DNA from 3 places in the Spinactinospora alkalitolerans genome. Region 2 is predicted to be linked to each of the others. Evidence: riboswitches for the same ligand, from Rfam matches in the RefSeq annotation. Region 2 holds a riboswitch; each other region holds the start of a gene.
The links. Region 2 has a riboswitch for cobalamin ahead of HDA32_RS26930 (ABC transporter substrate-binding protein). Riboswitches for the same ligand answer to the same signal wherever they lie in the genome.
Positions count from the first base shown of each region.

Region 1: another riboswitch for cobalamin. It lies ahead of HDA32_RS06865 (VWA domain-containing protein); the one in region 2 lies ahead of HDA32_RS26930 (ABC transporter substrate-binding protein).
Region 3: another riboswitch for cobalamin. It lies ahead of cobN (cobaltochelatase subunit CobN); the one in region 2 lies ahead of HDA32_RS26930 (ABC transporter substrate-binding protein).

Region 1 covers NZ_JACCCC010000001.1:1,534,756-1,545,103, reverse strand. Annotated here, with positions in the region: gene cobM (precorrin-4 C(11)-methyltransferase) at 1-818, opposite strand, end outside; gene cobI (precorrin-2 C(20)-methyltransferase) at 815-1,555, opposite strand; gene HDA32_RS06880 (GNAT family N-acetyltransferase) at 1,557-2,168, opposite strand; gene HDA32_RS06875 (cobyrinic acid a,c-diamide synthase CobB) at 2,168-3,553, opposite strand; gene cobO (cob(I)yrinic acid a,c-diamide adenosyltransferase) at 3,894-4,496, opposite strand; gene HDA32_RS06865 (VWA domain-containing protein) at 4,523-6,529, opposite strand; cobalamin riboswitch at 6,604-6,788, opposite strand; gene HDA32_RS06860 (amidase) at 7,008-8,426, shown strand; gene HDA32_RS06855 (APC family permease) at 8,540-9,952, shown strand; gene HDA32_RS06850 (DUF6504 family protein) at 9,965-10,225, opposite strand.
Region 2 covers NZ_JACCCC010000001.1:6,023,052-6,033,399, reverse strand. Annotated here, with positions in the region: gene HDA32_RS26960 (phosphoribosylaminoimidazolesuccinocarboxamide synthase) at 1-769, shown strand, start outside; gene murA (UDP-N-acetylglucosamine 1-carboxyvinyltransferase) at 1,119-2,420, shown strand; gene HDA32_RS26950 (transcriptional regulator) at 2,669-3,928, shown strand; gene hisC (histidinol-phosphate transaminase) at 4,323-5,405, opposite strand; gene HDA32_RS26940 (hypothetical protein) at 5,519-6,241, shown strand; gene HDA32_RS26935 (FecCD family ABC transporter permease) at 6,264-7,370, opposite strand; gene HDA32_RS26930 (ABC transporter substrate-binding protein) at 7,382-8,377, opposite strand; cobalamin riboswitch at 8,470-8,657, opposite strand; gene putP (sodium/proline symporter PutP) at 8,951-10,348, shown strand, end outside.
Region 3 covers NZ_JACCCC010000001.1:1,518,489-1,528,836, forward strand. Annotated here, with positions in the region: gene HDA32_RS06795 (ABC transporter permease) at 1-410, opposite strand, end outside; gene HDA32_RS06800 (ABC transporter ATP-binding protein) at 407-1,708, opposite strand; gene HDA32_RS06805 (ABC transporter permease) at 1,701-2,354, opposite strand; gene HDA32_RS06810 (hypothetical protein) at 2,558-3,115, opposite strand; gene HDA32_RS06815 (hypothetical protein) at 3,200-3,532, opposite strand; cobalamin riboswitch at 3,622-3,746, shown strand; gene cobN (cobaltochelatase subunit CobN) at 3,844-7,704, shown strand; gene HDA32_RS06825 (penicillin acylase family protein) at 8,017-10,348, shown strand, end outside.

The DNA.
Region 1 (10,348 bases), 4.5 Mb from region 2:
TCGGCGCGCCGGTGGCCGTGGAAGTGCCCCGGATGGTACAGGTGCGAGCGCGTGCCGCCGGCCGACAGCGCGGGGCCCACCAGCACCAGCGTGTGCTTCCAGAGCCGGTGCTCCTTGACGGTGGCCTCCAGCTCGCCGAGCGTGCAGCGCACCAGCAGCTCGTCGGGCCAGGTGGCCTGGTAGGCGACCACACAGGGCGTCTCGGGCGGGTAGCCGCCCTCCAGCAGCTCCTGCTGCAGCGGGCCGGAGCGCGCGGCGGAGAGGAACAGCGCCATGGTGGTGCCGTGCCGGGCGAACGCGCGCACCTCCTCGCCCTCGGGCATCGGGGTCTTGCCGCCGCCCAGGCGGGTGAGGATGACCGACTGCGCCACCTCGGGGACCGTCAGTTCGCGTTGGACCAGGGCCGCCACCGCGCTGAAACTGGACACGCCGGGGACGATCTCGGTGGCCGCGCCCAGTTCGGCGCAGCGGTCCACCTGCTCCTGCACCGCGCCCCACAGGGCCGGATCGCCGGAGTGGACGCGCACCACGGTCAGGCCGTCGCGGGCCGCCCGCTGGTAGTAGGGCAGGACGCCCTCCATGGGCAGCTTCGCCGAGTCGACGATCTCGGCGTCGGCGCGCGCGTGCTCCAGCACGTCGGGGTGGACCAGGCTGGCCGCCCAGATGACGACGTCGGCCGCTTCGATGGCGCGGGCGGCGCGGATGGTGAGCAGGTCGGCCGCTCCCGGTCCGGCCCCGACGAAGACGACCTTGCCGTTCTTGCCGCTCTCGCCGCTCCGGCCCTCACGGGCTCCTCCTCCGTTCACAGCTTCCCTCACAGCTTCCCTCCTCGCTCGGTGCGCCGCGCCGGCGCGATCAGCGTCGACAGGTACGGCAGCGCCGCACCGCCCAGGTCGGCGACCGGGGCGATCTCCTCGCCGTCCAGCCCCAGGCGGGAGCCGTAGACGGCGCCGTCCAGCCGACCGGTCTCGCGCAGCGCCTCGGTGACCTGGGGAGCGACGCGGCCGAACTTGTAGACGACGACGCTGCCGTCGCGGCCGAGGGCCCGGCGCAGGCCGTCCGCGCCCCCGGTCGCCGGAAGCAGCGTCAGCGGCTCGGTGCCCTCGACCAGCACGGTCGCGGATCGGGCCGCGAGGTCCTGCATGGCGGTGATCCCGGCGACCGTCTCGGTTTCGACTCCGGGCACCAGCTCCCGCACGGTCTGCGCCAGGTAGGTGAAGGTGGAGTAGACGTTGGGGTCGCCGATCGTGGCGAAGGCCACGGTGCCCGCGCCGCGCCCGAAGTGGCCGGCGACGGTCCGCGCGGCCTCGTCCCACGCCCGCACGCGCCGCTCGCTGCGCCCGTTGCGGTCGTTCAGCGCGAAGACGACGCGCTCGATCCGCCCGTGGTCGACGTGGGCGCGGACGGTGGCCTCGGCCCGCCCCTGCTCGTCCGGCGTCATGACCGGAACCAGCACGACGTCGGCCGCACGCATCCGCCGGATGGCCTTGACCGTGACCGACTCCGGATCGCCCGGTCCCACACCGACCCCGACGAGCCGTCTGCTCACACCCATGTCATCCCGTCTTCCTGTTCGTCCGCTGTTCGCCATCCGGTCGGCGCCGATCCAGGTCCGCCGGGATCAGGCTGTAGACCGCGAGGTCGGTGCGCCCCTCGTGCAGCGGCATGGCGTTGCGCTCGACGCCCTCGTAGCTGAAACCGGCCTTGTCCGCGACGCGGCGCGAGGCGGTGTTGCCCGTCGCCGCCTTCAACTCCACGCGCTCGAAGCCCTGGTCCAGCAGGGCCCAGCGGCTGATCGCGATGACCGCCTCGGGGGCGAGGCCCTTGCCGCGCGCCCATGGGGCCACCCAGTACCCCACCTCGGTGTTGCGGGCCGCCCACAGCGTGCGGGTCAGCCCGAAGGAGCCGACGAACGTGCCCGTCCACCGCTCCAGCGCGGCCCACTGCTGGCCGTCCCCGTCGGCCCGCGCCCGCGGCGCCTCCACCCGGCACCACTGCTCGGCGTCGGCGCGGGTGTAGGGCCGGCCGGGAGCGGGGATCGGCAGCCACCGCCGGGTGAGCGGGTCGGAGGCGCTGCGGTGGACGCCGTCGATGTCGGCCTCGGTGAAGGCGCGCAGGGTCAGCCGGTCGGTCTCCAGGACCACCATGGGCAGGACGTTCTCGGCCATCAGGCCTCCCTTCCGGCGCGGGTCCGCGCGACCGCGAGGAAGCGGGACGCGACGTGCGGGGCCCCCGCCCAGTGCAGGTGGAGGTAGGAGGCGTTCAGCGCCGCGCCGGCGAACCCCTCGGGGCCGCTCGCCTCCCACTGCCACGCGGGGTCGGCGCCGTGCGCGGGCGCGACGGCGGTGCGGTGGAACTCGTGGCCGTTCACCCGGGTCCCCGCCGGGGCGAGCACCGAGTCGCGCACCGCCACCGCCGCGCGGTAGCCCAGCGCGAGGCGCTCGCTCATGTGCGCCTCGGCCGGCACGACGCCGCACATGGGGGCGCCGTCGAGGCTGCGGGCGAGGTAGAGCAGTCCGGCGCACTCGGCCGCGATCGGGGCGCCGCGCGCGGCCAGGTCGGCGACCGCCCGGCGCAGCGGCTCGTTGGCCGAAAGCTCGGCGGCGTGCACCTCGGGGAACCCGCCGCCGATGACGAGCCCGGCGGTTCCCGCGGGCAGCCGCTCGTCGCGCAGGGGATCCACGGTGACGACCTCGGCCCCGCCCGCACGCAGCAGTTCGGCGTGCTCGGTGTAGGAGAAGGTGAAGGCCTGGCCGCCCGCGACGGCGACGGGGCCGCGCACCGGCCCGGCGTCCTCGGCCTGTTCGGCGGCCGGGTCCCACGGCGGCGCGGACAGCGGCGCCGCGTCGCGGGCCAGCGCCACGATGGCGTCGAGGTCGCAGGAGTCGGCGACCAGTGCGCCGAGGGACGCTACGGCCGCGTGCGCGGCGGAGCGGCGCTCGGCAGCGGGCACCAGCCCGAGGTGCCGCGAGGGTACGGCGACGGCGTCACTGCGCCGGATCGCGCCCAGCACCGGCACGCCGGTGCCGTCCAGGGCGTCGCGCAGCAGCTCCTCGTGCCGGTCGGAGCCGACGCGGTTGAGGACGACGCCGCCGACGCGCACCCGGGGTTCATAGGTGCAGAAGCCGTGCACCAGCGCCGCGACGGACCGGCTGGTGCGGGCGGCGTCCACGACCAGGATGATCGGCGCCGCGAGCAGGTCGGCGACGTGCGCGGTGGAGGCGAAGTCGCCGGGGCCGCGGAAGTGCCGCGGCTGCGGCGCCCCGTCGAACAGCCCCATGACGCCTTCGACCACCGCGATGTCGGCGCCGGCCGCCCCGTGCCGGAACAGCGGCGCGACGCGCTCCTCGCCGCACAGGACCGGGTCCAGGTTGCGCGGCGGCCGCCCGGTGGCCAGCGCGTGGTAGCCGGGGTCGATGTAGTCGGGCCCCGCCTTGTGCCCGGAGACCCGCAGCCCGCGCGCCGCGAGGGCGGCCATGAGCCCCGTCGCGACGGTCGTCTTCCCGCTCCCCGACGCCGGAGCCGCCACGACGACCCGAGGCACCTGCGACACGACGGTTCCTTTCGTCATGAGCCCACTGGGGGTCTTGAACCCCGACCATAGGAGGGACCCGCGGTGACCGGGCAACGGTACGCACCACCCCGGCCACCGGAAACCTTTGACTTCGCCCCAAGGTGGGATCCGCGGTGACCGGGCGATCCTCTCGCGTGGCCGAAGGCCCCCACAGGGATCGCCCACCCGCGCGCCATCCCTCCTGCGGCGGGCCTACAAGGCCCCCTGGGGTCAAGGTGGAAGGGACCCACCCGCACGCCATCCCTCCTGGGGCGGGCCTTAAAAACCCCCTGGTGCCGGGGTTCGTTCCCGGGGACCAAGGCTCGCACGCCCCGCCCCCTCACCACTCGATGCCGCGCTGGCCCTTCTGGCCGGCGTCCATCGGGTGCTTGACCTTCGTCATGTCGGTGACCAGGTCGGCCGCGTCCAGAAGGCGCGGGTCGGCGTCGCGGCCGGTGATGATGACGTGCTGGGTGCCCGGGCGGTCGCGCAGGGTCCGCACCACGTCCTCGACGTCGACCCAGCCCCACTTCATCGGGTAGGTGAACTCGTCCAGCACGTAGAGCCGGTACCTTTCGACGGCCAGGTCGCGCTTGATCTGGGCCCAGCCCTCGGCCGCGTCGGCCGCATGGTCGGCCTCGGTGCCGGGGCGCTGGATCCAGGACCAGCCCTCCCCCATCTTGTTCCAGGTGACGGCGCCGCCCTCACCGGACTCGCCGAGCACGCGCAGCGCCTTCTCCTCGCCGATCCGCCACTTCGCCGACTTCACGAACTGGAACACCCCGATCTCCCAGCCCTGCGCCCAGGCGCGCGTGGCCAGGCCGAACGCGGCGGTGGACTTGCCCTTGCCGACGCCGGTGTGCACGATCAGCAGCGGCCGGGCGCGGCGCTGGCGGGTGGTGAGCCCGTCATCGGGGACGTGGCTGGGTTTGCCCTGCGGCATGGTCGTTCGTCTCCTCGTTCGTCCGGTCAGGCCGCGCGGCGGGTGTGCCGCACCAGGCCGGTCAGCGCGTCGGCGCCCAGTTCCTCCAGGCCGACCCGCGCGCCACCCGTCTCCGCGGCCAGCCGGCCGGCCAGGCCCAGGCGCACCGGGCCCGATTCGCAGTCCACGACCACGCTCTGCACGCCCTGGGCGCGGATCCGGGCGCCGGCGCGCAGCGCGTCGTCGAGGCCGCCGTGGGTGGCCCTGCCGTCGGTGACGACGACGAGCAGCGGGCGGCGGCGCGGGTCGCGCATCCGTTCCACCCGCAGCACGTCGGCCGAGCGCAGCAGCCCCGCGGCGAGCGGGGTGCGCCCGCCGGTGCGCAGCTCGCGCAGCCGCCGCGCCCCCGCCTCGACCGATGACGTGGGCGGCAGCGCCACCTCGGCGCCGCGTCCCCGGAAGACGACCAGCCCGACCTTGTCGCGGCGCTGGTAGGCGTCGAGCAGCAGGCTCAGGACCGCGCCCTTGACCGCGCGCATGCGCGTCCGGGCCGCCATGGAGCCGCTCGCGTCCACGCAGAACAGCACCAGGTTGCCCTCGCGCCCCTCGCGGACGGCCTCGCGCAGGTCGCCGGACCTGAGCACCAGCCCGGGGCCGCTGCGGCCGCGGGCGCGCTGGTGCGGGGCCGCGGCGCGCAGGGTCGCCGGCAGGTGCAGCGCCGCGGCGCGCTCTCCGGGCGTCCGCGCCCCCGAGGTGCGCCCGAACGGGGTCTCGGCCCTGGAGCGGCGCCCGGGCGTGCCCGCACCGATGCCGGACACGCTGAGCAGCCGGGGCCGGTAGGTCTCGCCGGGGTCGGCCGCGGCGTCCTGCGGCGCGGGGCCGGACCCGTCCTCGGTCCGCTCGTCCGCCGCGTCGCCCGCCGCCTCCTGCGCGGCACCGGACCCGGGCGGCCGCTCGCCGGGCGCGTCGCCGGACGGCGCGCCGCCGTCACCGGGAGACTCCCCCGACCCGGGGCCGCCGTCGTCAGGGCCGTCCGGGTCGTCCTCAGGGCCTTTTGGGTCCGCATCACCCGCCTGGTCCAGCGCCTCCCGCAGTCGGTCCTCGTCGAGGTCAGGAGCGTCGAAGGGGTCGCGGCGGCGCCGGTGCGGCAGCGCGAGGCGGGCGGCGTCGCGCACGTCGTCGGCGGTGACCTCGGCGTGGTCGCGCCACGCCGCGAGCGCCATGGCGGCGCGGGCGGTCACCAGGTCGGCGCGCAACCCGTCCACCTCGAAGGCGGCGCACACGGCGGTGACCTGGCGCAGGGCGGTGTCGGTGAGCACGACGCCGGGCAGCCGCTCGCGCGCCCGGCGGATGTGCCGGGCGAGCTCGGCCTCCTCCTCGGCGCGGGCGGCGGCGAACGCCTCGGGGTCGGCTTCGAAGGCCAGGCGCCGGCGCACCACCTCGGCGCGCTCGGCGGGGTCGCGGGTCGCCGCGACCTCGACGGTCAGGCCGAACCGGTCGAGCAGCTGCGGGCGCAGCTCGCCCTCCTCCGGGTTCATCGTCCCGACCAGCAGGAAGCGGGCGGCGTGCCGCACCGAGACACCCTCGCGCTCGACGTGGGAGGTGCCCATGGCCGCGGCGTCGAGCAGCAAGTCCACGAGGTGGTCGTGCAGCAGGTTGACCTCGTCGACGTAGAGCACGCCCCGGTGCGCCGCGGCGAGCAGGCCCGGTTCGAACGCCTTCACGCCTTCGGTGAGGGCCCGCTCGATGTCGAGGGAGCCGACGAGCCGGTCCTCGCTCGCGCCCACCGGCAGCTCCACGAGCCGGGCCGGGCGGGTCCGCGCCGCGGCCGTTCCGTCCGCCTCCGCCGGATGCGGGCCGTCCGGGCACTCGGGATCGGGAGCCGCGGGGTCGCAGGCGAACCGGCATCCGGTGACGGCGGCCAGGTCGGGCAGCAGCGCAGCCAGCGCGCGCACGACGGTCGACTTCGCGGTGCCCTTCTCGCCGCGCACCAGCACGCCGCCGACGGCGGGCGAGACGGCGTTGAGCAGCAGCGCGAGCTTGAGGTCGGCCATCCCGACGACCGCACTGAAGGGGTAGCGGACAGCGCTCACGGGGGTCCTTTCCTTCCGGGTCTCCACGCCCGTACGGTTGGGTCGCGGTGCCGGGCAGTCTCCTGGCTCCCAGATCGCCGCTCCTCCGCGGCCTTCCCACCGGCGTCGCCGGCAGTGGCGCTGATCGCGGGTTCACTCCCTGGTCACAGTGGCGGGACCGTCCCGGATTCGCACCGGGTTCCTGCCATGGGCACCGCGTCCCAGCATGACACACCGGTCGGGACGGGCCGCCCGCCCGGGTGGACTCGCCGATACCTGTGAGCGAGGACGGCCTCCTGTCCGTACCTCCCTTCGGTCGGTACCTTGCCCTGGAACCATGGAGATGGACGAGAGTTGCCCAACCGGGCCGCGGGAATCGGCAAGATACCCCCTGGTCCGGGTCGAGCCGGTCCGGCTGTCATGGAATGCGGACCGCCCGATCGCACCTGCAGGAGCGCCCATGCACGAGGAGATCACCTACCGCTCGGCCCGGGAGCTGGCGCGGATGCTGCGCGCCCGGGAGGTGTCGGCCCGCGAGGTGGTCGGGGCGCACCTGGACCGGATCGCGGCGGTCAACCCCGCGGTCAACGCGGTGGTGACGGTGTGCGCGGAGCGGGCGATGGCCGAGGCCGCCGCCGCCGACGAGCGCCTGGCCTCCGGCGCCGGGGTCGGCCCGCTGCACGGCCTGCCGATCGCGCACAAGGACACCCACGAGACCGCGGGCGTGCGCACCACGTTCGGCTCGCCGGTCTTCGCCGACCACGTGCCCGAACGCGACGAGCTGATCGTGGAGCGGATGCGCGCCGCGGGGGCCATCACGATCGGCAAGACCAACGTGCCGGAGTTCGCGGCCGGATCGCACACCTTCAACCCGATCTTCGGGACCACCCGCAACCCCTACGACACCGCCAAGTCGGCCGGCGGCAGCAGCGGCGGGGCCGCCGCCGCGCTCGCCGCGGGGATGCACCCGCTCGCCGACGGCTCCGACATGGGCGGCTCCCTGCGCAACCCCGCCTCCTTCAACAACGTCGTAGGCCTGCGCCCCACCCCCGGGCGAGTGCCCACCCATCCGGCCCCGCTGGGCTGGTCCACGCTGTCGGTGCAGGGCCCGCTGGCGCGCGACACCGCCGACGCCGCCCTGCTGCTGTCGGTGCTGGCCGGTCCCGACCCGCGCAGCCCGATCGCGGTGGCCGAGCCGGGCGCCGGCTTCGCCGAACCGCTGGAACGCGACCTGAGCGGGCTGCGCGTGGCCTGGACCCCGGACCTCGGCGGCGCCTTCACCTGCGAACGGACCGTGCTCGACGCGCTCGCCCCGCAACTGAGGACGTTCGAGGGACTGGGCTGCCGGGTGGAGGAGGCCGCCCCGGACCTCAGCGGGGCCGACGAGGTGTTCCGGACGCTGCGCGCGTGGCTGTTCGAGAGCAACTTCGGCCCGCTGCTCGACGCCGACCCGGGCCGGCTCAAGGCCAGCGTCGTCTGGAACATCGAGGAGGGGCGCAAGCTCAGCGGGGCCGACCTCGCCCGCGCCGAGCGGCTGCACACCGCGCTCTTCCACCGCGTGCGGGAGTTCTTCGAGCGCTACGACGTGCTGCTGCTGCCGGTCAGCCAGGTCGCGCCGTTCGACGCGTCGCAGGAGTTCCCCACCGACATCGACGGCGAGGTGCAGGAGACCTACCTGGACTGGATGCGCTCGGCCTACTGCATCTCGGTCACCGGCAGCCCCGCGCTGTCGGTCCCGGCCGGATTCACCCCGGCGGGGCTGCCGGTGGGCCTGCAGATCGTCGGCCCGCACCTGGCCGAGCGCCGCGTCCTGGAGGTCGGGCACGCCTTCGAGCAGGCCACCGGCTTCGGCCTGCACCGCCCGCCGCTGGATCGCTGAGTTCCGCGGAGGCCGGGTGGGCCCGACACGCCGCGATATAGGGCGCGGGGGTATTCCATTTCGGCGCCCCAGGGGCAACGCTGGCCACACGTACGGTGACAGGAGGGACGCCCATGAACACGCGAAGCGAAGGGTTCATCCGGGTCCTGGGCCGGGGCGACGTCCTCGCCCTCGCCTTCGGTGCGATGATCGGTTTCGGCTGGGTCGTGCTCACCGGTGAGTTCCTCGACAGCGCCGGAAGCCTCGGCGCCGCGCTGGCCTTCGTCATCGGCGGCACGATCGTCGCCCTCGTCGGTCTCACCTACGCCGAACTGGTGTCGGCCATGCCGCGGGCGGGCGGCGAGCACAACTACGCCCTGCGCGGCCTCGGCGCGCACGGCGGTTTCGTCGCCTCCTGGGGCATCGTGCTGGGCTACCTCAGCGTCGTGGCCTTCGAGGCCGTGGCGCTGCCCGAGACCGTCCTCTACCTCTTCCCCGACATGCAGGCCGGCCGGCTGTGGTCGGTCGCAGGCTACGACGTCTACGCCTCGTGGGCCGCGGTCGGCATCGTGGCCGCGATCGTCATCACCGCGCTGAACTACGTCGGCATCCGCCCGGCCAGCGTCTTCCAGGTCATCGCCGTGCTGTTCCTGCTGGCGGTCGGGGCGACGCTGCTGCTCGGCGCGTTCGTCGGCGGCTCGACCGAGAACATGCGCCCGCTGTTCTCCGGCGGCGCGACCGGGCTCATCGCGGTGCTGGTGGCGACGCCGTTCCTGTTCGTCGGCTTCGACGTGATCCCCCAGTCGGCCGAGGAGATCAGGCTGCCCTACCGGCAGGTCGGCAAGCTGCTGATCCTCTCGGTCGTCTGCGCCAGCGCGTGGTACATCCTGATCATGCTGACGGTCGGCTCGGCCCTGTCGCGCGAGGGGCTGCTGGACGCCCAGCTCGCCTCCGCCGACGGCATGGCCGCGCTGTGGGACAGCCGGACCATGGGCACCGTCCTCATCCTCGGCGGCATCACGGGCATCCTCACGAGCTGGAACGCCTTCCTCATCGGGGCCAGCCGGCTGCTGTACGCGATGGCGGTGTCGGGCATGGTGCCGCGCTGGTTCGGCCGACTGCACCCGAAGTACAAGACGCCGGCCAACGCCCTGCTGTTCATCGGCGGGCTGTCGGTGCTCGCCCCGCTGTTCGGCGACCAGATGCTGACGTGGCTGGTCAACGCGGGAGGCATCAACATCGTCATCGCCTACATCATGGTGGCGACGTCGTTCCTGGCGCTGCGCCGCCGCGAGCCGGGGATGGCGCGCCCCTTCCGGGTCCCGGCCGGCACCGCCGTGGGCGTGCTCGCCCTGGTGCTGAGCCTGGGCCTGGCCGTGCTCTACCTGCCGGGCATGCCGGCCGCGCTGGCCTGGCCCTACGAGTGGCTCATCGTCGGCGGATGGTGGGTGCTGGGCGCGGTCTTCCTGTGGCGGCTGCCGCGCGTCGCCGCGGGCGCGGACGCCGAGGAGCGCCTCCTCACCGCGATCGCCCGCCGCGGGGGTTGACCCCCGCGCCGCTCACCTGTGCGTCCGGGAGAGCAGCCACTGCTCTCCCACCGAGTCGTAGCGGAGCTCGTAGACGTCGGCGCCGGGTTCGGGGCCGACCTGCACGCGCCAGAAGCGGCGCCGGGGCCGGCCGCTCCCGGCCTCGGGCGAGAAGTCCGAGCGCACGGTGACCCAGTGGTCCAGAATGCGCCGCACCACGTAGATCCGCCCCTCCCACATGAAGCGGACCGGTCTGCCGTCCTGCTCCCACACCGTGATCGGCGTGCCGTACATCCGCCCCACCAGCTCCCCTCATGAGACACGCGCCACCGAGGGCGCGCGGACCGGCTTTCGTCTGCGGGGAAGAGCAGACCTCTATTCGAACATCTGTTCCAACCCTATCGAAGATCGTCACCG
Region 2 (10,348 bases):
CTGGGTGCTGCCCACCGAGATCCCGGGCAAGGGCCGGCTGCTCACCCGGCTCTCGCTGTGGTGGTTCGACCGGCTCGCCGACCTGACCGACAACCACGTCGTCTCCGACACCCCGCCGCCCGGGGCCCCCGCGGACTGGGCCGGGCGCACCCTCGTCTGCCGCGCCCTCGAGATGGTGCCGGTGGAGTGCGTGGCGCGCGGCTACCTCACCGGGTCGGGGCTCGCCGAGTACGAGGCCGACGGCACCGTCTGCGGCGTGCCGCTGCCCGAGGGGCTGGTGGACGGCTCCCGGCTGGCCGAGCCGATCTTCACCCCGGCGACAAAGGCCGAAGTGGGCGAGCACGACGAGAACGTCTCCTACGAGGCCGTGGCCGCCCGGCACGGCGAGGCGCTCGCCGCCGAACTGCGGGAGCGCACCATCGCCGTCTACGCGCGGGGCCGCGAGATCGCCGAGGAGCGCGGCATCCTGCTCGCCGACACCAAGTTCGAGTTCGGGCGCGGCGCCGACGGCCGGCTCGTCCTCGCCGACGAGGTGCTCACCCCCGACTCCTCCCGGTTCTGGCCGGCCGACTCATGGGAGCCGGGCCGCCCCCAGCCCTCGTTCGACAAGCAGTACATCCGCGACTGGCTGACCTCGTCGGCCTCCGGCTGGGACCGCGCGGCCGACGCCCCGCCCCCCGAGCTCCCCGACGAGGTCGTGGAGCGCACCCGCGCCAAGTACGCCGAGGCCTACGAGCGGCTCACCGGGCGGGCTCCCGACATCGGGTGATCCGTCGCACTATGGCACCGGCCGCCGCGCGCAGCGCGTACAGTTGTAGCTGCCCTTGGCGGCGGCGCGCGGCGCCCCATATCCGCCCGAGTCCGCGCCGGGGGCGCTCGCACAATCACCAACGGGCAATCGGCTTGACCGCTCGTGGCTGCTATGACGCGATTTCGCGAGGTATCCGGTGAATCGCCGCGCGATCAGCGGGCGTACGACGTGCGTTGCTATAGAGTCGTCGCCAGATGGCTACCGTATGAGCCCGCCTCGTCGGAACGCTCCGCGTGAGATCCGCGTCTGAAGCACACAGGTAATCCCGGCGAGTACCACCCCAGCAATCAGCCTCACGAAGGAGCACATGAGCATGGGCCAGGAGGTTCGTTACCGCGTCCGCGGCGGCCGTCCCCTCAACGGGACCGCGTTCATCCAGGGCGCGAAGAACGCCGTCCTGCCGATGATCGGCGCCGCCCTGCTCGCGGCCAAGGGGCGCACCGTCCTGCGCAACGTCCCCATCATCGAGGACGTACGCCGTGCACTGGAGCTCGCCGAGCACATCGGCGCGAAGGTCGAGTTCCACGAGGCCGAGCGCACCATCGTCATCGACGCCTCCCAGCTCAACGACCCCGAGCGAGCCGTGCTCCCCGCCGACATCGCCGCGCGCTTCCGCGGGTCCGTGCTGTTCGTGCCCGCCCTCATGCACCGCATGGGCCGCGCCCGCATCGAGGGCGTGGGCGGGTGCAACCTCGGCAGCCGCAACCTCGACTTCCACTACCGCGGCTTCGCGCGCCTGGGCGCCGAGGTGTCGGAGGACAACGAGCGCAACCACATCAACGTCGAGGCCGGCAACCTCAAGGGCGGCCACCTCTACCTCGACACCCCCTCGCACACCGGCACCGAGAACCTGATCATGGCCGCGGTGCTCGCCCCGGGCACCACCGTCATCGAACACGTCGCCCTCGAACCCGAGGTGCTCGACGTGATCGAGTTCCTCACCCGCATGGGCGCCAGGATCAAGGGCGGCGGCACCGGCATCATCACGGTCGAGGGCGTCGAGGAGCTCACCGCCGTCGAGCACACGATCATGTCCGACCGCATCGACGCCGGCGTGTTCGCGATGATGGCCGCGGCCACCGGCGGCGACGTCAGCCTGGTCGGCGCCCACCTGACGCACCTGGGCGTCGCGCGCTGGAAACTGGAGCAGATGGGCGTGCAGTTCGCCCAGCAGGGCGCGGTGCTGCACGTGCACCGCGACCCCGCCATGGCGCTGCGCCCGATCAACGCCGTCACCTCCCCCTACCCGGGCTTCGCGACCGACCTGCAGTCGCCGCTGATGGCCCTGGCCACGCTCGCCGAGGGCGAGAGCTACATCCACGAGGCCATCTACGACGGCCGCTTCGCGCTGGCCGACGAGCTGAACAAGATGGGCGCCAAGATCGAGGTGGACGGCACCCGCGCCATCGTGCACGGCCCGAACGCGCTGCACGGCGCCGAGGTCGTCGCACACGACCTCCGCACCGGTGCCGCGCTCGTCCTCGGCGGCCTGGTCGCCGAAGGCGAGACCGTCATCGCTCCGGGCTACCTGGTCGACCGCGGTCACGCTCAGTTCGCCACCAGGCTGGCCGCTTTGGGCGCCGATGTCATCCGCGAAGAGCCGGTCTAACCTGTAACGTCCCAGCTCAACCCTTGGCGGGGGCGAAGGCTCCCGCCAAGGCCTTTGACGTTCTGTGTCAAACGATCTTCATCGGCCTCGAACAATGGGTACGATCGCGGCAATCATGCCGTGACAGGAATTGGGTCGGGACCAGTGGGCGCACATAGTGAAGAGCGTGGAATGGTAGCGGGGAGCAGCCCGAGGTGAGTGCGCAGCGTACTGGCGATTTGACGATTGGCGTCATCGGGCCGCACGAAGTGGTGGAACGCGTCATGCTGATGGGCCCCGGGTCGACCGGGCCGCTCAACGCCAGACTCATCGCCGCTGCCTATCGAGATGAGCAAGAGGCCACCGACAAGGTGCTGCGCCTGGGGTCCGCGATCGACGCCTATTTGTTCGCGAGTCCGGTCCCCTACGAGTTCGCTCGCAAGGCCGGCGTGCTGACGATGCCCGCCACCTACGTCCCTCTCGGCGGGGCCAGCCTGCACGAGGCGCTGCTGCGGGCCACCCTGGACGAGAGGTTCGACCCGACCAGGGCGAGCCTGGACGTGCTCGGCCGGACCGACGTGGTCGAGGCCTACTCCGAGGTCGACCTGCCCGTCGACGGGATCCACGTGCACGAGGAGCTCGCCAGCACGGCGGCGCTGACCTCGTTCCACGAGGGCCTGTGGCGGCGCAAGGCCACCCGGATGGCCATCACCTGCGTGCGGGGCGTCGCCGAGCGCCTGGAGGCGGTGGGGGTGCCCACGCTCCGGCTGCGCCCGACCAACGCGGGCGTGCGCAGCGCCCTGCAGACGGCGGGACTGCTCGGCGCGCACCACCGGCTGGAGGAGGCGCAGTTGGGCGTCGTCATCGTGGACGTGCCGACGCTGCGCGACTCCACCCGCCGCTCCACGCCCCGGTACTGGCGCGACGAACTGCGGCTCGCCCTGCAGCGGCTGCTGCTGCAGGAGGCGCACCGCATCAACGCCACGGCGCACCCGGTGGACGACCACACGTTCATGGTCACCGCCACCCGGGGGTCGCTCGTGTCTGCCACCGAGGGGTTCCGCCAGCCCCCGTTCGTCGAGCGGATCAAGGCCGAGCTGGGCATCGCGATCGAGGTGGGGATCGGCATGGGCCGCACCACCCAGGACGCCGAGACGCACGCCCGCGCCGCGCTGAGCCGGGCGCAGGCCACGCGGCAGAGTTTCGCGGTCGACCGGGAGGGCCGCTCGCTGGTGCCGGCGCAGCGGGCGCCGCAGCGCCAGAGCAGCGAGCAACTGCGCACCAAGGGCCGCGAAACCCTGCTGCGGCTGTCGGAGAAGATCGCGGAGGAGGAAGGGCCGCTGGTGGTCGACGCCGAGGGCGCCGGCCGCATGCTGGGCGTCACCCCGCGCACCGCCCGCCGCCTGCTGCGCACCCTGGTCGAGGAGGGCCTGGCCTGGCCGCTCCCGCCCAACCGGACGCTGCAGCCCGGCCGCCCGCGCCAGTTGTACCGGCTGATCGTGGAGAAGCTCGACAAGGCCGGCAAGTAGCGCCGCCGACGCGGTGAGCCGGTAGCGGAGGAGGGGCCCGCCGCCCGCGCGGCGGGCCTTTCGGTTCTCCAGGTGGCCTTGGCCCCAGGGGGCCTTGAGGGCCCGTCCCAGGAGGGGGCTCGTGCGGGTGCGGTTCTCTCGTGTGGCCGAAGGTCCGTTGAGGTGAACGTCGCACCCGTGCGCGAAGCAGAACCGTCGCCCTTACCTCGGACCGACACCGGGGTTTCGGTCTGGACCGCAGGGCACCCGGTGTGCTTCGCGCGGAGCCGGGCACCCCGCACACGAGCCTTCGGCCGCACGACGGGCCGCCCGTTCACCGCGAACCCTTGTGGCCGAGGTTTCAAGACCCCCTGTGGCCGAGGTTCACGACCCCCTGCGGCCGAGGCCGGGATCGCTACCCGTTTCGGGTGGGGAAGGCCCCGGCGACCGCGAGGAAGGCGTCGTCGGCGTCCGGCGCTCCGATGCTGATCCGCACGCCCTCGCCGGCGAAGGGCCGGACCGCGACGCCCGCGGCCTCGCATTCGGCGGCGAAGTCGAGGGTGGCCTCACCCAGGCGCAGCCACACGAAGTTGGCCTCCGTCGGCGGCACCGTCCAGCCGTCGCCGATCAGCGCGTCGCGCACCCGGCCGCGCTCCTTCACCGTGGCCGCCACGCGCTCCAGCAGCTCCTCCTCCGCGGCCAGGGAGGCCTCGGCGGCGATCTGGGCCACGTGGTTGACGGCGAAGGGCACCATCGTCTTGCGCACGGCCTCGGCGACGTGCGGGTGGCCGACGAGGAAGCCCACGCGCAGCGCCGCCAGGCCGTAGGCCTTGGAGAAGGTCCGCAGCACGGCGACGTTGGGGCGGTCCCGGTACAGCCGCAGGCCGTCGGGGACGCCGGGGTCGCGGACGTATTCGCGGTAGGCCTCGTCCAGGATCACCAGCACGTGGTCGGGCACCCGGTCCAGGAACGCGGTCAGCTCGGCCTCGCGCACGGCCGTTCCCGTGGGGTTGTTGGGGTTGCAGACGAACACCAGCCGGGTGCGGTCGGTGATCGCGGCGGCCAGGGCGTCGAGGTCGTGGGTCTCCTCGCGCAGCGGCACCTGCACCGGTGTGGCGCCCGACAACCGCACCAGCAGCGGGTAGGCCTCGAAGGAGCGCCAGGCGTAGACGACCTCCGCACCGGGTTCGGCGGCGGTCGCCAGCAGCTGCTGCAGGATCCCCACTGAGCCGGCGCCCAGGGCCACGTGCTCCTCGGGGACGTCGAAGCGCCGGGCCAGCGCCGAGGTCAGCCCGGCGGCCCCGCTGTCGGGGTAGCGGTTGAGGTCGGCGGCGGCCGCGCTGACGGCCTCCAGGACCGAGGGCAGCGGGCCGTAGGGCGACTCGTTGGAGGAGAGCTTGTAGGACCGCCCGTCCGGCCCCTCGACCTTGCGCCCCGGCCGGTACGGCGGGATGGAACCGAGCACAGCCCTGAAATACGGCGAATTCCGCTCCGACACCGTTGTCCTTTCATCGATACTCTGTGCAAGGCTCAGATTACGCACAGCAAGGTCATGCTGGGGCTCCCCATTGAACCCCAGCCGCAATATCGCACAGAACAGGAAATAACACCATGGACCACCGGTGGAGGCCGCTGAAAGCGGCGGCGGCGTCGCTCGGAGTCGCGGCGGTTCTCGGCGGCCTGGCCGGATGCGGCGACGCCGACGGCGGCGCGGCGGCGCAGGAGGCCGACCCCAACGCCGAGGCCGCCACCCGGCTGAACGAGGCGCAGATGGTGCAGTTCGGCGAGGCCGATTTGCTGGCCGACCAGAGCGAGACCGGGACCTACGCCCAGTTGGCGTCGGTGCGGCGCACGGAGGAGCTGCGCGAGGACACGGAGCTCGACAAGCCCCAGTGCATGGACGCCGTGAACCAGTGGGGGCGGCTGCCCGAGGTGCGCGAGGCCCCCGCCTCGGTGGCCTCCTTCGGCGGTCCCGGCGCGACCATCACCCACACGCTGATCGGACTGTCGGAGCAGGCCGCCGTGAAGGCGCTGGACGCCGCCCCGCCCGAGGAGTGCGCCAGCTACGAGGCGACCGTCGAGAACGGCCTGAAGGCGCCCTACACGCTGCGCGACCTCGATCTGGCGACCGTGGGCGAGGAGTCCAGGGCCTTCGTGGTCGAGACCGAGGTGCAGGGCGAGCCGGTCCTGCTCTACGGCATGGTCTACCGCAACGGCGACTACCTGGGCAGCACCTCCGTCCTCGGCCCCGACGCCGACGCGCTGGAGGACACCCTGGTGGAGTTCTCCGAGGCCGCCCTGGAACGCGAGGAGAAGGTCCTGGGGCGGGGATAGAGGGGAGGGGCGGGCGCGGCTCTCACACCCGCCCCTTCGTCCTGCGGGCGTCGCGGCGCATCAGCCACAGGAAGAACGGGCCGCCGCACAGGGCGGTGAGGATGCCCACGGGGATCTCCTCCGGGCTGGCCAGGGTGCGGGCGGCCAGGTCGGCCAGGACCAGGAACGCGGCGCCGAGCAGGGTCGCCACGGGCAGGGCGCGGCGGTGGTCCGCGCCCACCAGCAGGCGGGCGACGTGCGGAACCATCAGGCCGACGAAGCCGATCATGCCGCTCACCGCGACCATGACGCCGGTGACCAGCGACGTCGCCACGACCATCACCGCGCGGAACCGGTCCACGGACAGCCCCATCGTGACGGCGGCCTCCTCGCCGGCGAAGAGCAGGTTGAACGCCCGCGCCTGGGTGAGCAGCAGGGCCAGCGCCACCGTCACGACGGCCGAGGGGAGCAGCAGCTCGTCCCAGCCGGTGCCGCCGAGCCCGCCCATGGTCCAGCGGGCCACCTGCGCCATCGCGTGCGGTTCGCCGGAGGTGATGATGAGCAGGCTCGCGACGGCGGAGAGCACCTGCCCCACGGCCACGCCGGCCAGCACCAGCCTTGTCGTCGTCATCCTGCCGCCCACCCGCGCCATCGCATAGACCAGGAGCAGCGCCACCAGCGCGCCGAGGAACGCCGAGACCGACAGGGAGTACAGCCCGAACAGGTTGATCCCGAGGATGACCACGGCGACGGCGCCGAACGTCGCGCCCGACGACACGCCCAGGAGCAGCGGGTCGGCCAGCGGGTTGCGCACCAGGGCCTGCAGCACCATGCCGATCAGCGCCAGCCCCGCCCCGACGACCGCGGCCAGCAGCACCCGCGGCAGCCGCGACGTCAGCACGATCGTCTCGTGCACCCGCGGCCAGGTGGGCTCGGCCAGGCCGGGCAGCGTCCGGTGGATCAGGATCCGCCAGGTGTCGGCGAAGGTGATGTCCACCGACCCGGCCATGACCCCGAATGTCATCATCACCAGCAGGGCCGCGCCCAGCAGCGGCAGCACGACCGCCGCGCGCAGCCGGCCGTTGCGCGTGAACGCGGCCCGGCCGCCGCCGCGCGGCCGGGCCGGGGCCGCGGCGGTCCGCGCGCGCACGCCGCGCCCGCTCAGAACGCGTCCGGGTGGAGCTGCTCGGCGATGTCGGTCACCGCGTCACCGGTCCTGACGCCGACCAGGGCCGATGTCAGCGGCAGCACCGCGAAGCGCTCCTCCTCGACCGCCGGCGCGCCGGCCAGCACGGGGTCGGCGAGGACCGCCCGGCGCTTCTCCTCGACGGAGGTGGCGCCGTAGTCGTAGAACAGGATGACCTCGGGGGAACGCGCGGCGGCCTGCTCGATGGAGACGTCGGCGAAGGTGTCGTCGACGTCGCCGAACACGTTGCGCCCGCCGGCCCGCTCGATCAGATCGGAGCCGATGCCGCTGCCGCCGGAGGTGAAGACGGTGGTGTCGATGCTGTCCACGACCAGCACGTCCACCGGTTCGACGCCTTCGAGCCGCGCGCCGACCTCGGCCAGGTCGGCGTTCATCTCCTCGATCAGCTCCTCGGCGCGCTCCTCCACGCCGAAGATCCGGGCGACGTTGCGCAGCTCGGTCTCGACGGTCTCCGTCGTCACCTCGTCGGCGCACTGCTCGATGTTGAGGTAGGTGGCGATGCCCGCATCGGCCAGCGCCGGCCTGCCGCGGCCCTCGGTGTCGTCGAACGCGCTGGTGAATCCGCCGTAGACGAAGTCGGGTTCGGCCTCCAGCAGGACCTCGAACGAGGGGTAGGCGTCGGCGAGCACCGGGACCGAGGCGTAGGCGTCGGCGTACTCGGGCGGGACCTCGTCGTCCAGGTAGGCCGTGCCCACCATCCGATCCTCCAGGCCGAGCGCCAGCATCACCTCTGTGACGTGCTGGTTCAAGGTGACCACGCGCTCCGGCGGCGCGTCGACGCGGGTCTCGGAGCCGCAGTTGCCGATGGTCACCGGGTAGCCCTCGGCGGGCGGGCCGGAGCCGGTCGCGGTCTGCGCGGGGGCGCCGCAGCCGGTCAGCGCCACCGCGGTGGCGAGCGCGGCGGGCAGCAGGAGGCGGTGCGGTCGGTCGGGAACGGGGGTGGTGGGCACGTCTGGGTCCTCTCCCGGGATCCGGGCGCGGCGGGGAGGACCGGCAGCGGCGATCGGGCCCGCGGCCGCTTCCCCCGGGGTCCGCGCCCTCGTGGACGAAGCGGCGACGGCCCAGTCTCCTGACTCCCGGATCATCGCCTCCCCCGGCCTTCCAGCGCTTTCGCGCCGTGGCCCTGCGCGGGGTCGGCTCCTCGGTCACAGTGGCGGGACCGTGCCGGATTCGCACCGGCTTCCTGGTTTCCGTCGCGCCCACAATGCTAGCCGCCGGGGACCCGCGCGGACATGGCGACCGCCGGGGAACGGCCGGGGCCCGCCCGGCGCCGACCGTGCGCACACCCCTGATGACCGGCGAATACGGGCTCTGAAAAGGGGAGAGATCCATGGCCGATACGACAACGCGCACGCGGGGGCGCTGGCCATCTCGACAACCCTGGACCACGAATGAATCGATGATGTCTCGAATCGGTCAGCAGCTCGATATCGGTCATTGCCCGTGCCGGACCGCGCAGTCATGATCCGTGTAGTCCTGCGCCGTCGATTCGTGAGAGATGGGGAAGCCGCGTGAGCAGCTCCATGATCGGATCGGTCGTCACCTTCGCCGTTTACTTCGTGGTGATGGTGGCGGTCGGTCTGCTGGTGTACAAGAGAACGACCTCGCTGTCCGACTTCGTGTTGGGCGGCCGGCAGCTCAACAGTTGGGTGGCCGGCCTGAGCGCCAACGCCAGCGACTTCAGCGGATGGCTGCTGCTGGGCCTGCCCGGCGCGATCTACCTCTCCGGCCTGGGCGAGGCCTGGATCGCGGTCGGCCTGGGCATCGGCTTCTACGCGAGCTGGCGCATCGTCGCCCCCCGGCTGCGCGTCTACACCGAGCGGGTCAGCGACCTCCGCAACGGCGGGGAGTCCAACTCCCTGACGCTCTCCTCCTACCTGGAGAACCGGTTCGGCGACCACAGCGGGCTGCTGCGGGGCATCTCCGCGATCCTGATCCTGGTGTTCTACCTGTTCTACGTCGCCTCCGGCCTGCTGTCGATGGGCGTGCTGTTCGACCAGGTCTTCGGGTGGCCGCCCGCCATCGCCGTCATCGTCGGCGCGTCGATCATCGTCCTCTACACCTTCCTGGGCGGGTTCCTCGCGGTCAGCCTGACCGACGTGATCCAGGCCGCGATGATGTGGATCGCGCTGCTGATCGTGCCGGTCGTCGCGGTCGTCACCATCGGCGGGTTCGGCACGGCCCTGGACACGGTCGGCGACCGCAACGAGAACCTGCTGTCGGCGTTCGGCGGCGCCTCGCTCGCCGACGGGAGCTGGCAGACCACCGACGCCCTCGGCGCCGTCGTCATCGTCTCCGGCCTGGCCTGGGGCATCGGATACCTGGGGCAGCCGCACATCCTGGCGCGCTTCATGGGGATCCGGTCCATCGCCGACATCCCCAAGGCCCGCGTCGTGAGCGTCGGCTGGGCCGTCACGGCCATGTTCCTGGCCGTCCTCGTCGGCTTCTCCGGCATCGCCTACTTCGACACCCCGATCGACAACCCCGAGAGCGTCTTCCTCTCCCTGATCCAGGCGCTCACGCACCCGCTCGTGGCCGGCCTGCTGCTGGCCGCCGTGCTCGCCGCCGTCATGAGCACCGCCGACTCCCAGCTCCTCGTCGCCGCCGCGGCGCTGACCGAGGACGGCTACCGCGCGTTCATGGACCGCGAGGCCCCGGCGCGCAGGCTGGTGCTGGTCAGCAGGCTCGCCGTCATCGGCGTCGCGGTCGCCGCGGGCCTGCTCGCCCTGTACAGCGACGAGAACGTCCTCGGCCTGGTCGGCTACGCCTGGGCCGGGTTCGGCGCGGGCTTCGGTCCGGTCATCGTGCTCTCGCTGTACTGGAAGAAGATGAACTGGATCGGCGCGCTCGGCGGCATGATCGGCGGCGGCGCCACCGCCATCATCTGGGACATCCTCGACGAGCGGGTCCTGGGCACCGGC
Region 3 (10,348 bases), 4.5 Mb from region 2:
ACGACCGCGGGCCAGAAGCCGATGCCGACCAGGGCGGCCAGCAGGACGATGACGCCCACGGGCGGGGCCGACTGGCCGATGTTGGCGATGGCCAGCACCACGGGCGTGGACCAGCGCATCCAGCGGCGGCTCACCAGGATGCCCAGCGGGATCGCGATGGCCAGCACCAGGACCGTCGAGGCCAGGGTGAGCAGGACGTGCTCCCAGGTCTTGACGCCGATGTAGCCGAGGCTGAGCGAACGCGCCTCGGTGCTGTCCAGGTCGGCGAACTGCGGGTAGGCCATCGCCGCCGCGGCGAGCAGCACGACGACGGCCGGGGTGATGAACACCCGCCAACTGCCGCCCACCGGCGTCGTCGCCCGGCCGGCGCGGTCCTCGGAGCCCGCGGTCTCGGTCATGGTGGTGCTCACGAGCGGTCACCGCCCTCGGCGGTCGCCCCCGAAGCGGCCGGGGCCGCCGTGACCGACACGGCGGACTCCCCTGCGGCGAGCCGTTCGCGGCGGAGCCGCCGTTCGCGTTCCTTGACCTCGGAGATCGCCTGCTGCACCGTCGACAGCGTCACCGCGCCGACGTAGCGGCGGCGCCTGCCGACGACGGGGACGACCTCCTGGTCGGCGTTGATCAGCGCCTCGACGGCCTCCTGCAGCGTGGAGCGGCCGGAGATGACGGTGTCGATCCGGTCCTCCTCGCCGCTCGGCAGGTCGCCGATGGGGCCGGAGGCGTCCTCCAGGTCGGCCCGGCTCTCCCAGCGCAGCGGGCGCTCCTGGTCGTCCAGCACGACCGCCCAGTCGCACTCGGCCTCCTCCATGCGGCGGCGCACCTCGGCGACGTCCTCGTCGGCGGCGGTGCGCACGGCGTTCTCCAGCGCGACGTCGCGGACCCGGGTCAGCTTCAGCAGCTTCATGGAGGACTCGCCGCCGACGAACTGCTCGACGTAGTCGCTGGCCGGGTTGGCCAGGATCTCCTCGGGCGTCGCGTACTGCACGATCTTGGAGCCGGTGTCCAGGATCGCGATGCGGTCGCCGAGCTTCAGCGCCTCGTCGACGTCGTGGGTGACGAAGACGATGGTCTTGGACAGCTCCTCCTGCAGCCGCAGCAGCTCGTCCTGCAGGCTCTCGCGGGTGATCGGGTCGAGCGCGCCGAAGGGCTCGTCCATCAGCAGCACCGGCGGGTCGGCGGCCAGCGCGCGGGCCACGCCCACGCGCTGCTGCTGGCCGCCGGAGAGCTGGCGCGGGTAGCGGCCGCGGAACTCCGAGGGGGCCAGGCCGACCAGCTCCAGTAGCTCGTCCACGCGCCTGGTGATGCGCTGCCCGTCCCAGCCGAGCATCTGCGGGACCTGCGCGATGTTGCTCGCCACCGTCATGTGCGGGAACAGGCCCGCCTGCTGGATCACGTAGCCGATGTGGCGGCGCAGCTCATCGGGCTTCTGGGCGCGGGCGTCCATCTCGCCGATCGTGATGCGGCCCGAGGTCGGCTCGATCAGCCGGTTGATCATCCGCATCGTGGTGGTCTTGCCGCAGCCCGACGGGCCCAGCAGGACCACGATCTGGCCGGCGGGGATGGTCATGGTGAGGTCGTCCACGGCCGCATCGGAGGTGGAACCGTAGCGCTTGGACACCTCGATCAGTTCGATCGGAACGCCGCCGCCGTTCTCGCCGTCGGCGGCGAGCTGGGCCAGGGACTGGGGGGCGGAAGTGGTCTCAGGCATGGATCCGGATTCCTCGAGAAGTGGTCAGTTTGCCGATCAGGACGAAGACGGCGTCGAACAGCAGGGCCAGGAGCACGATGCCCAGGGTCCCCACCAACGTGGCGTTGAGCGCGTTGGCCGCGCCGATCCGGGCCAGGCCGGAGAAGATCTGGTCGCCCAGGCCGGGGCCCGAGACGAAGGCGGCGATCGCGCCGATGCCCATGGCCAACTGGGTGGCGATGCGCAGGCCGGTGAGGATCACCGGCCAGGCCAGCGGCAGTTGGACGCGCAGGAGCACCCGCAGCCTGCTCATGCCGATGCCGCGGGCGGCGTCGACCAGCGTGCTGTCGACGCCGTTGAGGCCCACGACGGTGTTGCGCAGGATGGGCAGCAGGGCGTACAGCGTGATGGCCGTGACGCTCGGCGCGACGCCCAGGCCCAGAGGGGCGATGAGCAGGCCGAGCATGGCGATCGAGGGGATCGTGAAGATCACGCTGGTGGTCCCGGTGGCCATCGCCGTCGCCCGCTCGTTCCGGTGGACGAGGATCCCGATGACGACGCCGACCGCGGCGGCGATGAGCACGCACTGGGCGATCATGCTCGCGTGCTGGATCGTCTGGAAGGCGAGCTTGTCGGAACGGCTCGCGATGTACTCCAAGAGGGTCACGACGCGGCCGCCTCCCTGGCACGGGGGGAGGGTAGGGGAGCAGGGGTTTCAGCCATGAGGCCGGTTTTAACCGGCTGGTCGTGGAGTACTCGCTCCTTGGAAAAAGGGTGACTTTTCTGTTACCAAACGTGTGGCGGAGGAGACACGCCGGTGTGCGATGGAACACCCGCCGGAGGACCGGCGGGCCCGGTGCGGCGGAGGGGTCAGGCGGCGGCGGCCAGGGAGCGGATGTAGTTGAACTGCTGGTGCACCTGATTGATCTGGCCCTGGCCGTACACCCCGACCTGGGTGGTGTGGAAGGCCTGGCCGTTGCGCACGGAGACCTGGATGCTTCCGCTGACCGTCTTCTCCTTCACCAGCAGGAAGAACAGGCTGAAGACGCAGATGAAGAAGAAGCCGATGAGGGCGACGACCAGCGCCCACGTGGCCATCTTCTCCTGCACGTGGGACATGTCGTTGATGCTCCATGTGCTGCCCCGCAGCGGGAAGGCGCCTCCCGGGGTGATGACCTCGGTCTGGGTCACCGTGATGTCGCCCAGGGCGGCGACCGGCTGCCCTCCGGAGGGAACGGACTGCTGGTACCCGGGGGTCTGCCAGCCGCCGGTCTGCGCGCCCTGGTCGTAGGGCACCATCTGCCCTGAGGGGTAGCCGCCCGAGGGGACTCCGCCCTGCGCGTAGGGGTCCTGAGGGTGCGGAGTGCCGCCGGGCTGTCCGTAGTACGGGTCGCCGGAGCCCTGCTGGGGGTCGGGGTAATGGCTCATGCCGAGGATTCTTCCAAACCCGCAGGGCCCGCGGCACCGTTTGGGACCGATCCGGCGGCGACCGGTAGCGGCTCGGTCGCGCCTTCAGGACCCCTGTTCCCCGGGGGGCGGGAACGCGCGCTCGGCGGGGTCGCGCTGGCGGACGTTGCCCAGTTCCTCCTCCGGCGGGCTGGGGCTCCAGTCTTTCAGCCAGATGAACACGCGGTCCTCGCCGATGCTGGTGCACACGGGCCGGTCGAGGATGCGCCCGGCGCGCTCGGCTGCCTCGCGGGTGGCGTCGCGGTCGTCCTCGCCGCCGTAGTGGTAGGCGGTGGTGCCGTTGCGCTCCAGCCTGGCCGCGATCGCGCGGGCCGTCTCCTCGATGCGGTCGGCGTCTGCGGCCGGGGTGTCGGTGGTGGGGTGAACGTTGTCGGACATGGGGGGCTCCTTGACTGTTCGGTCCTACAATGCCCGATGCGTGGGCCTGTTGTCTCCCGCCCTTCTGCGAAGATGAGGGCGACGGCGCTGAGGAACACGGTGGGAATCCGTGGCTGTCTTCGCAACTGTGAAGGGGGAGCCGCCCCGCACGACGCCACTGCCGCACGCCGGTGGGAAGGCCGGGGCCGGCCGAGAAGCCTGAGCCAGGAGACTCCGCGCCGTCGCGCACCTGGGAGAGACCGGGACGGATCCGCCGGATCCGCCCCGACGAACCGCGAAAAGACGGTTCCCGACCGGAAGAAGGACCACGCGTGGCTACGATCCTGCTGCTGTCCACGGCCGACACCGAATTGCTCGCCGCCAGCGCCGCCGAAGCCGGCTACCGCACCGCGAACCCGGCGCGCACCGATCCCGATGAGGTCCCGGCCCTGCTGGAGGGGGTCGACGTCGCGGTGGTGCGCCTGCTGGGCGGGCGCGAGGCGTGGCCGCGCGGGCTCGACGCGCTGCGCGGCAGCGGGGTGCCGCTGGTGGCGCTGGGCGGCGAGGCCGCACCCGACGCCGAGCTGGTCGCGCTGTCGACCGTCCCTTCGGGGGTGGCCACCGACGCCCACGCCTACCTGTGCGAGGGCGGGGTCGGCAACCTCCGCCAGCTCGCCCGGTTCCTCTCCGACACCGTGCTGCTCACCGGCGAGGGGTTCGAGGCGCCGGAGAAGATGCCCGACCACGGCGTACACGGTGAGCGCGCGCAGCGGACGGACCGCCCGACGGTGGCGGTCGTCTTCTACCGCGCGCACGAGCTCTCCGGCAACACCGCGTTCATCGACACCCTGTGCGATGCGGTCGAGGCCGCGGGCGCCAACGCGCTGCCGGTGTTCTCCGGTTCGCTGCGGGGCCTGTCGCGCGAGACGTCCCCGGACCTGTTCGCCCTGCTCGACCGGGCCGATGCGATCATCACGACCGTGCTGGCGGCGGGCGGAGCGGCGAGCCGAGGAGCGAGCGGAGTGGGCGGCGGTCCTCGGAAGGCGTGGCGGGAACTCGGTGAGAGCCGTCCGCGGAGCGAGGGCGGAGGCGAGCGCGACCAGGAGCGCGGAGCGGTGGCGGCCGACGCCGGCGGCGGCGACGAGGACGCCTGGGACGCCGGCGCGCTCGCAGCCCTGGACATGCCGATCCTGCAGGGGCTGGTGCTGACCTCCGGCAGGGAGAAGTGGCGGGCCTCCGACGCCGCGCTGACGCCGATGGACGCCGGGATGCAGGTGGCCATCCCCGAGTTCGACGGCCGGCTGATCACCGTGCCGTTCTCGTTCAAGGAGACCGACCCGGCCAGCGGCATCCCGGTCTACGTCGCCGACCCCGAGCGCAGCGCGCGGGTGGCCGGCATCGCGGTGCGCCACGCCCGGCTGCGATCGGTGCCGCCGGCCGAGCGCCGCCTGGCCGTGGTGCTGTCCTCCTACCCGACCAAGCACTCCCGCGTCGGCAACGCCGTCGGCCTGGACACCCCGGCCTCGGCGGTGCGGCTGCTCCGCGAGCTGGCGGCGCGCGGCTACGACCTCGGCCCCGACGACGCGCTGTGGCGGGTGCCGGGACCGGAGGAGGACCGCCGCGCCGACGACGGCGACCCGCTGATCCACGCGCTGATCGGCGCGGGCGGCCACGACGTCGAGTGGCTGACCGAGGAGCAGCTCGCGCGGGCCTCGGCGCGGGTCCCGCTGGCGGACTACCTCCGCTGGTTCGAGGCGCTGCCGACCGAGCTGCGCGACGGCATCAGGGAGCACTGGGGCGAGCCGCCGGGCGGGCTCTACGTCGACGACTCCTCCGGCGACCCCGAGATCGTGCTGGCCTCCCTGCGCTTCGGCAACGTCGTGCTGATGATCCAGCCGCCGCGGGGCTTCGGCGAGAACCCGATCGCGATCTACCACGACCCCGACCTGCCCCCTTCGCACCACTACCTCGCCGCCTACCGCTGGCTGGAGACGGCCACCGGGGACGGGGGGATGGGGGCCGACGCGGTCATCCACCTCGGCAAGCACGGCACGCTGGAGTGGCTGCCGGGCAAGGGGCTGGGCCTGGCCGCCGAGGACGCCCCCGACGCCGTGCTGGGCGGCCTGCCGCTGATCTACCCGTTCATCGTCAACGATCCCGGCGAGGGCACCCAGGCCAAGCGGCGCGCCCACGCCACCGTCGTCGACCACCTGGTGCCGCCCATGGCGCGCGCCGACACCTACGGCGACATCGCCAAACTGGAGCAGTTGCTCGACGAGTACGCGCAGGTCAGCGACCTCGATCCGGACAAGGCCCCCACGCTGCGGGCGCAGATCTGGACGCTGATCAAGGCCGCGGAGCTGCACCACGACCTGCACACCGAGGAGATGCCCGGCGACGAGGACTTCGACGACTTCGTCATGCACGTCGACGGCTACCTCTGCGAGATCAAGGACGTGCAGATCCGCGACGGCCTGCACGTGCTCGGCGCGGCGCCCGAAGGGGAGGCCAGGGTCAACCTGGTCATGGCGGTGCTGCGGGCCGCGCAGGTGTGGGCCGGCCGGGCCGGCGCGCTGCCCGGTCTGCGCGCCGCGCTGGCCGCCGGGTTCGGACTGGAGGAGCGGGCGCTGCTGGCCGAGCCCGGTGTGGCCGTCGCCGTCCCCGATGCGCTGATCGCGCTCGCCACCGGCCCGGCGCGCACCGCCTCCGACGCGGTCGACCTGATCGACGCGCTGGCCCGCCGCCTGGTCGAGGGCATGGACGAGCTCGGCTGGGTCGCGGACAAGGCCGAGGCGGTGGTGCGCGAGGTGCTGGGGCGGGACCTCCCGAACGGGGACGCGGCCGCGGACGCCGTGCGCGTGCTCGTCTTCGCCGCGGAGGAGGTCGTGCCGCGGCTGGCCGCGACCAGCGGGGAGATCGAGGCGGTGCTGCACGCGCTCGACGGCGGCCACGTGCCGGCCGGCCCCTCGGGCTCGCCCACCCGCGGGCTGGTCAACGTGCTGCCCACCGGCCGCAACTTCTACTCGGTCGACCCCAAGGCGATCCCCTCGCGCAACTCCTGGGACGTCGGCCAGGCGCTCGCCGACTCGCTGGTCCGGCGGCACCTCGACGACACCGGCCGCCACCCGGAGTCGGTGGGCCTGACGGTGTGGGGCACCGCGGCCATGCGCACCCAGGGCGACGACGTCGCCGAGGTGCTCGCGCTGCTGGGGGTACGGCCGACCTGGGACGACGCCTCGCGCCGGGTCACCGGCTTCGAGGTCGTCCCGCTCGCGGAACTGGGCCGTCCGCGCATCGACGTCACGCTGCGCATATCCGGTTTCTTCCGGGACGCCTTCCCGCACGTCATCGGCCTGATCGACGACGCGATCACCGCGGTCAGCGAGCTGGACGAGCCGGCCGAGAGCAACTACCCGCGCGCCCACGCGCTGGCCGACCACGCCGAGCACGGCGACTGGCGGCGCGCCACCACCCGGATCTTCGGCTCCAAACCCGGTGCCTACGGCGCCGGGCTGCTTCCGCTGATCGACGCCCGCAACTGGCGCGACGACACCGATCTGGCCGAGGTCTACGCGGTGTGGGGCGGCTACGCCTACGGCCGCGGGCTGGAGGGCCGGGAGGCGCGCACGGACATGGAGGCGTCGTTCCGGCGGATCTCGGTGGCCGCGAAGAACCAGGACACCCGCGAGCACGACATCGTCGACTCCGACGACTACTTCCAGTACCACGGCGGCATGGTCGCGATGGTCCGCAGGCTCACCGGCGCCGACCCCGCGGCCTACGTCGGCGACTCCGCGACGCCCGACCAGGTCAAGACCCGCACCCTGGGCGAGGAGACCCGCAGGGTCTTCCGTGCGCGGGTGGTCAACCCGCGCTGGATCGCGGCGATGCGCCGGCACGGCTACAAGGGCGCCTTCGAGCTGGCCGCCACGGTCGACTACCTGTTCGGCTACGACGCCACGGCCGGCGTGGTCGACGACTGGATGTACGAGAAGCTCGCCGAGACCTACGTCTTCGATCCGGAGAACCGCGAGTTCCTGGAGCGCTCCAATCCCTGGGCCCTGCGCGGCATGACCGAGCGCCTCCTGGAGGCCGCCGACCGCGACCTCTGGGAGTCCCCCGACCAGCAGACCCTGGACCGGCTGCGTCAAACCTACCTCCACCTCGAAGGCGCCCTGGAGGACGGCGAGTAGCGCCCCGCCCGGCGCGGACGGGGCCGGAACCGGTCAGGGGGTTGACGGGTGGGGATCGGTGTGGATCCGGCGGGGTGGTTGAGGGGTTACCGCTGGTAATAGGGGGCGTCGCACGCGAGGGGCCGAGAGGTGCTCTCGGGCGCGGGGGCGCGGTCGGGCCGACGGAGAACGTGAAACTCTTTCGCGAATGTGTTTCCCGTACGTAATCTGCCGCCAACCCCCCGTGAACGAGGTGTGCAGATGGCCCGACGCTCTCAAGGGCGCGCGGTCGCCGCGGCAGGTGTGGCGGTCGCGTGTCTGGCAACAGGTGTGATGGCGGCCGCCCCGGCGGCCGCGGAACCGGACGGACCCGACGCGGCCGAACTCATGGCGGCCGTCGAGGACTACTGCGGCGACGGGTGCCACGACATCCTGGCGCCCGGCCAGAACGGCGACGCGACCCTCGTCGAGATCCTCGGCAACCAGGTGTTCGGCACCCGGCCCGCCCACTCCGACACCCAACTGGAGGCCTACGACGACCTCCTGCACGACTACGAAGGCCTGACCGGCGACCGGCTCGGCGACTACTTCCTCGACGCCTCCTTCGGCGTGGCCGAGGAGGACGTGGGCCGGCGCTACTCCCCGCGCGAGGACGTCACCGTCGTCCGCGACGAGCACCACGGCATTCCGCACATCTACGGCACCACCCGCGACGGCACCATGTACGGCGCGGGCTACGCCGCTGCCGAGGACCGCCTGTTCCTGATGGACCTGCTGCGCAACCTCGGCCGGGGCGAGCTGACGAGCTTCGCCGGCGGCGCCGAGGGCAACCGGGCGCTGGAGCAGAGCCTGTGGCGCGGCGCCCCCTACACCGAGGAGGACAAGCGGGCCCAGATCGACCGGATCGCGGCGAGCGGGGAGCGCGGGGCGCAGGCGCTGGCCGACGTCGACGCCTACCTCGAAGGCGTCAACGCCTACATCGACCGGTCGCAGAGGAGACGCGACTACCCCGGCGAGTACGTTCTCACCGGCCACAAGGACGCCATCACCCAGGCCGGCGAGATCGAGCACTTCGCCAGGACCGACATCGTCGGCATCGCGGCCATGGTCGGCCTGCTCTTCGGCGGCGGGGGCGGCGGCGAGGTCCGGTCGGCCCTGCTCAAGGCCGCCTTCCAGGACCAGTACGGCCCGGAGGAGGGCGAGCGGGTCTGGCGGAGCTGGCGGATGGAGAACGACCCGGAGGCCGTGGTCACGGTCGAGGGCGACTTCCCCTACGCTCAGACGCCGCAGGACCCGGTCGGCGAGGCGCTGCCCGACCCCGGCTCCGTCGTCGCCTACGACATCGTGCACGACGAGACGGGGTCGGCGCGCAGCGGCGCGACCGCCTCCCCCCTGGCCGCGTCCGCGGGAGACGGGGAAGGCGACGGGGGCGCCGGCGCCGGCACGGTCGAGGACCTGCCGGAGCGGGACCGCGAGCGGCTGGCGGAGATGGCGGAGTCGGGCGACCTGACGGCGGCCGAGGGCGTGTTCAACGAGGGCGTGCTCCCCGCCGACCTGTTCGAGGGCGAGCCGAGCATGTCCAACGCGCTCGTGGTCTCCGGGGAGCACACCGCCGACGGCAACCCGATCTCGGTCTCCGGGCCGCAGACCGGCTACTACTCGCCCCAGTTGCTGATGGTCCAGGAGCTTCAGGGGCCCGGCATCAGCGCCCGCGGCGCCTCGTTCCCCGGCGTGAGCTTCTACGTGCAGATCGGCCGGGGCGCCGACTACGCGTGGAGCCCGACCTCGGCCGGCCAGGACATCACCGACACCTTCGCGGTCGAGCTGTGCGAGCCCGGCGGCGGCGAGCCGACGGTGGAGTCCCGGCACTACCGCGACGGGGCGGACTGCGTGCCCTTCGAGGAGCTCAGCGTGGCCAACGAGTGGGAGCCGACCGTCGCCGACCAGACCGCGGCGGGCTCCTACACGCTGACGGCGCTGCGCTCGAAGTTCGGCCTGGTCGACTCATTCGGCACGGTCGACGGCACCCCGATGGCGTTCGCCACCCGCCGCTCCACCTACCTGCGCGAGGTCGACTCGATCATCGGCTTCCAGAAGTTCAACGACCCGGGCCTCATCACCTCGGCCGAGGAGTTCCAGCAGGCGGCGATGGACATCGGCTACGCCTTCAACTGGCACTACAGCGACGCCGACGACATCGCCTACGTCAACTCCGGCGCCAACCCGGTGCGCACCGAGGGCACCAACCCGACCATGCCGATCCTGGCCGACTCCCCGGCCGGCTGGTCCGACTGGGACCCCGTCACCAACGGTGCCGACCACACCCCGCTGGAGCAGCACCCCAACTCCCGCAACGCCGACTACTACGTCAACTGGAACAACAAGCCCGCCGCCGGCTATACCTCCGGCTACGCGACGGGCTCGGTGCACCGGGCCGACCTGCTCGACGGCCGGGTGAGCGCGCTGGTCGACGAGGGCCACGCCTTCACCCCGGCCACGCTGGTCCAGGTCATGGAGGAGGCCGCGGCCGTCGACCTGCGCGGCGAGCAGGTGCTGCCCGAGCTGCTGGATGTGGTCGAGAGCGAGCCGATCGGGGATCCCGGCCTCGCCGCGACAGTGGCGGACCTGCGCGCCTGGATGGAGTCGGGCGCGCAGCGCAGGGAGC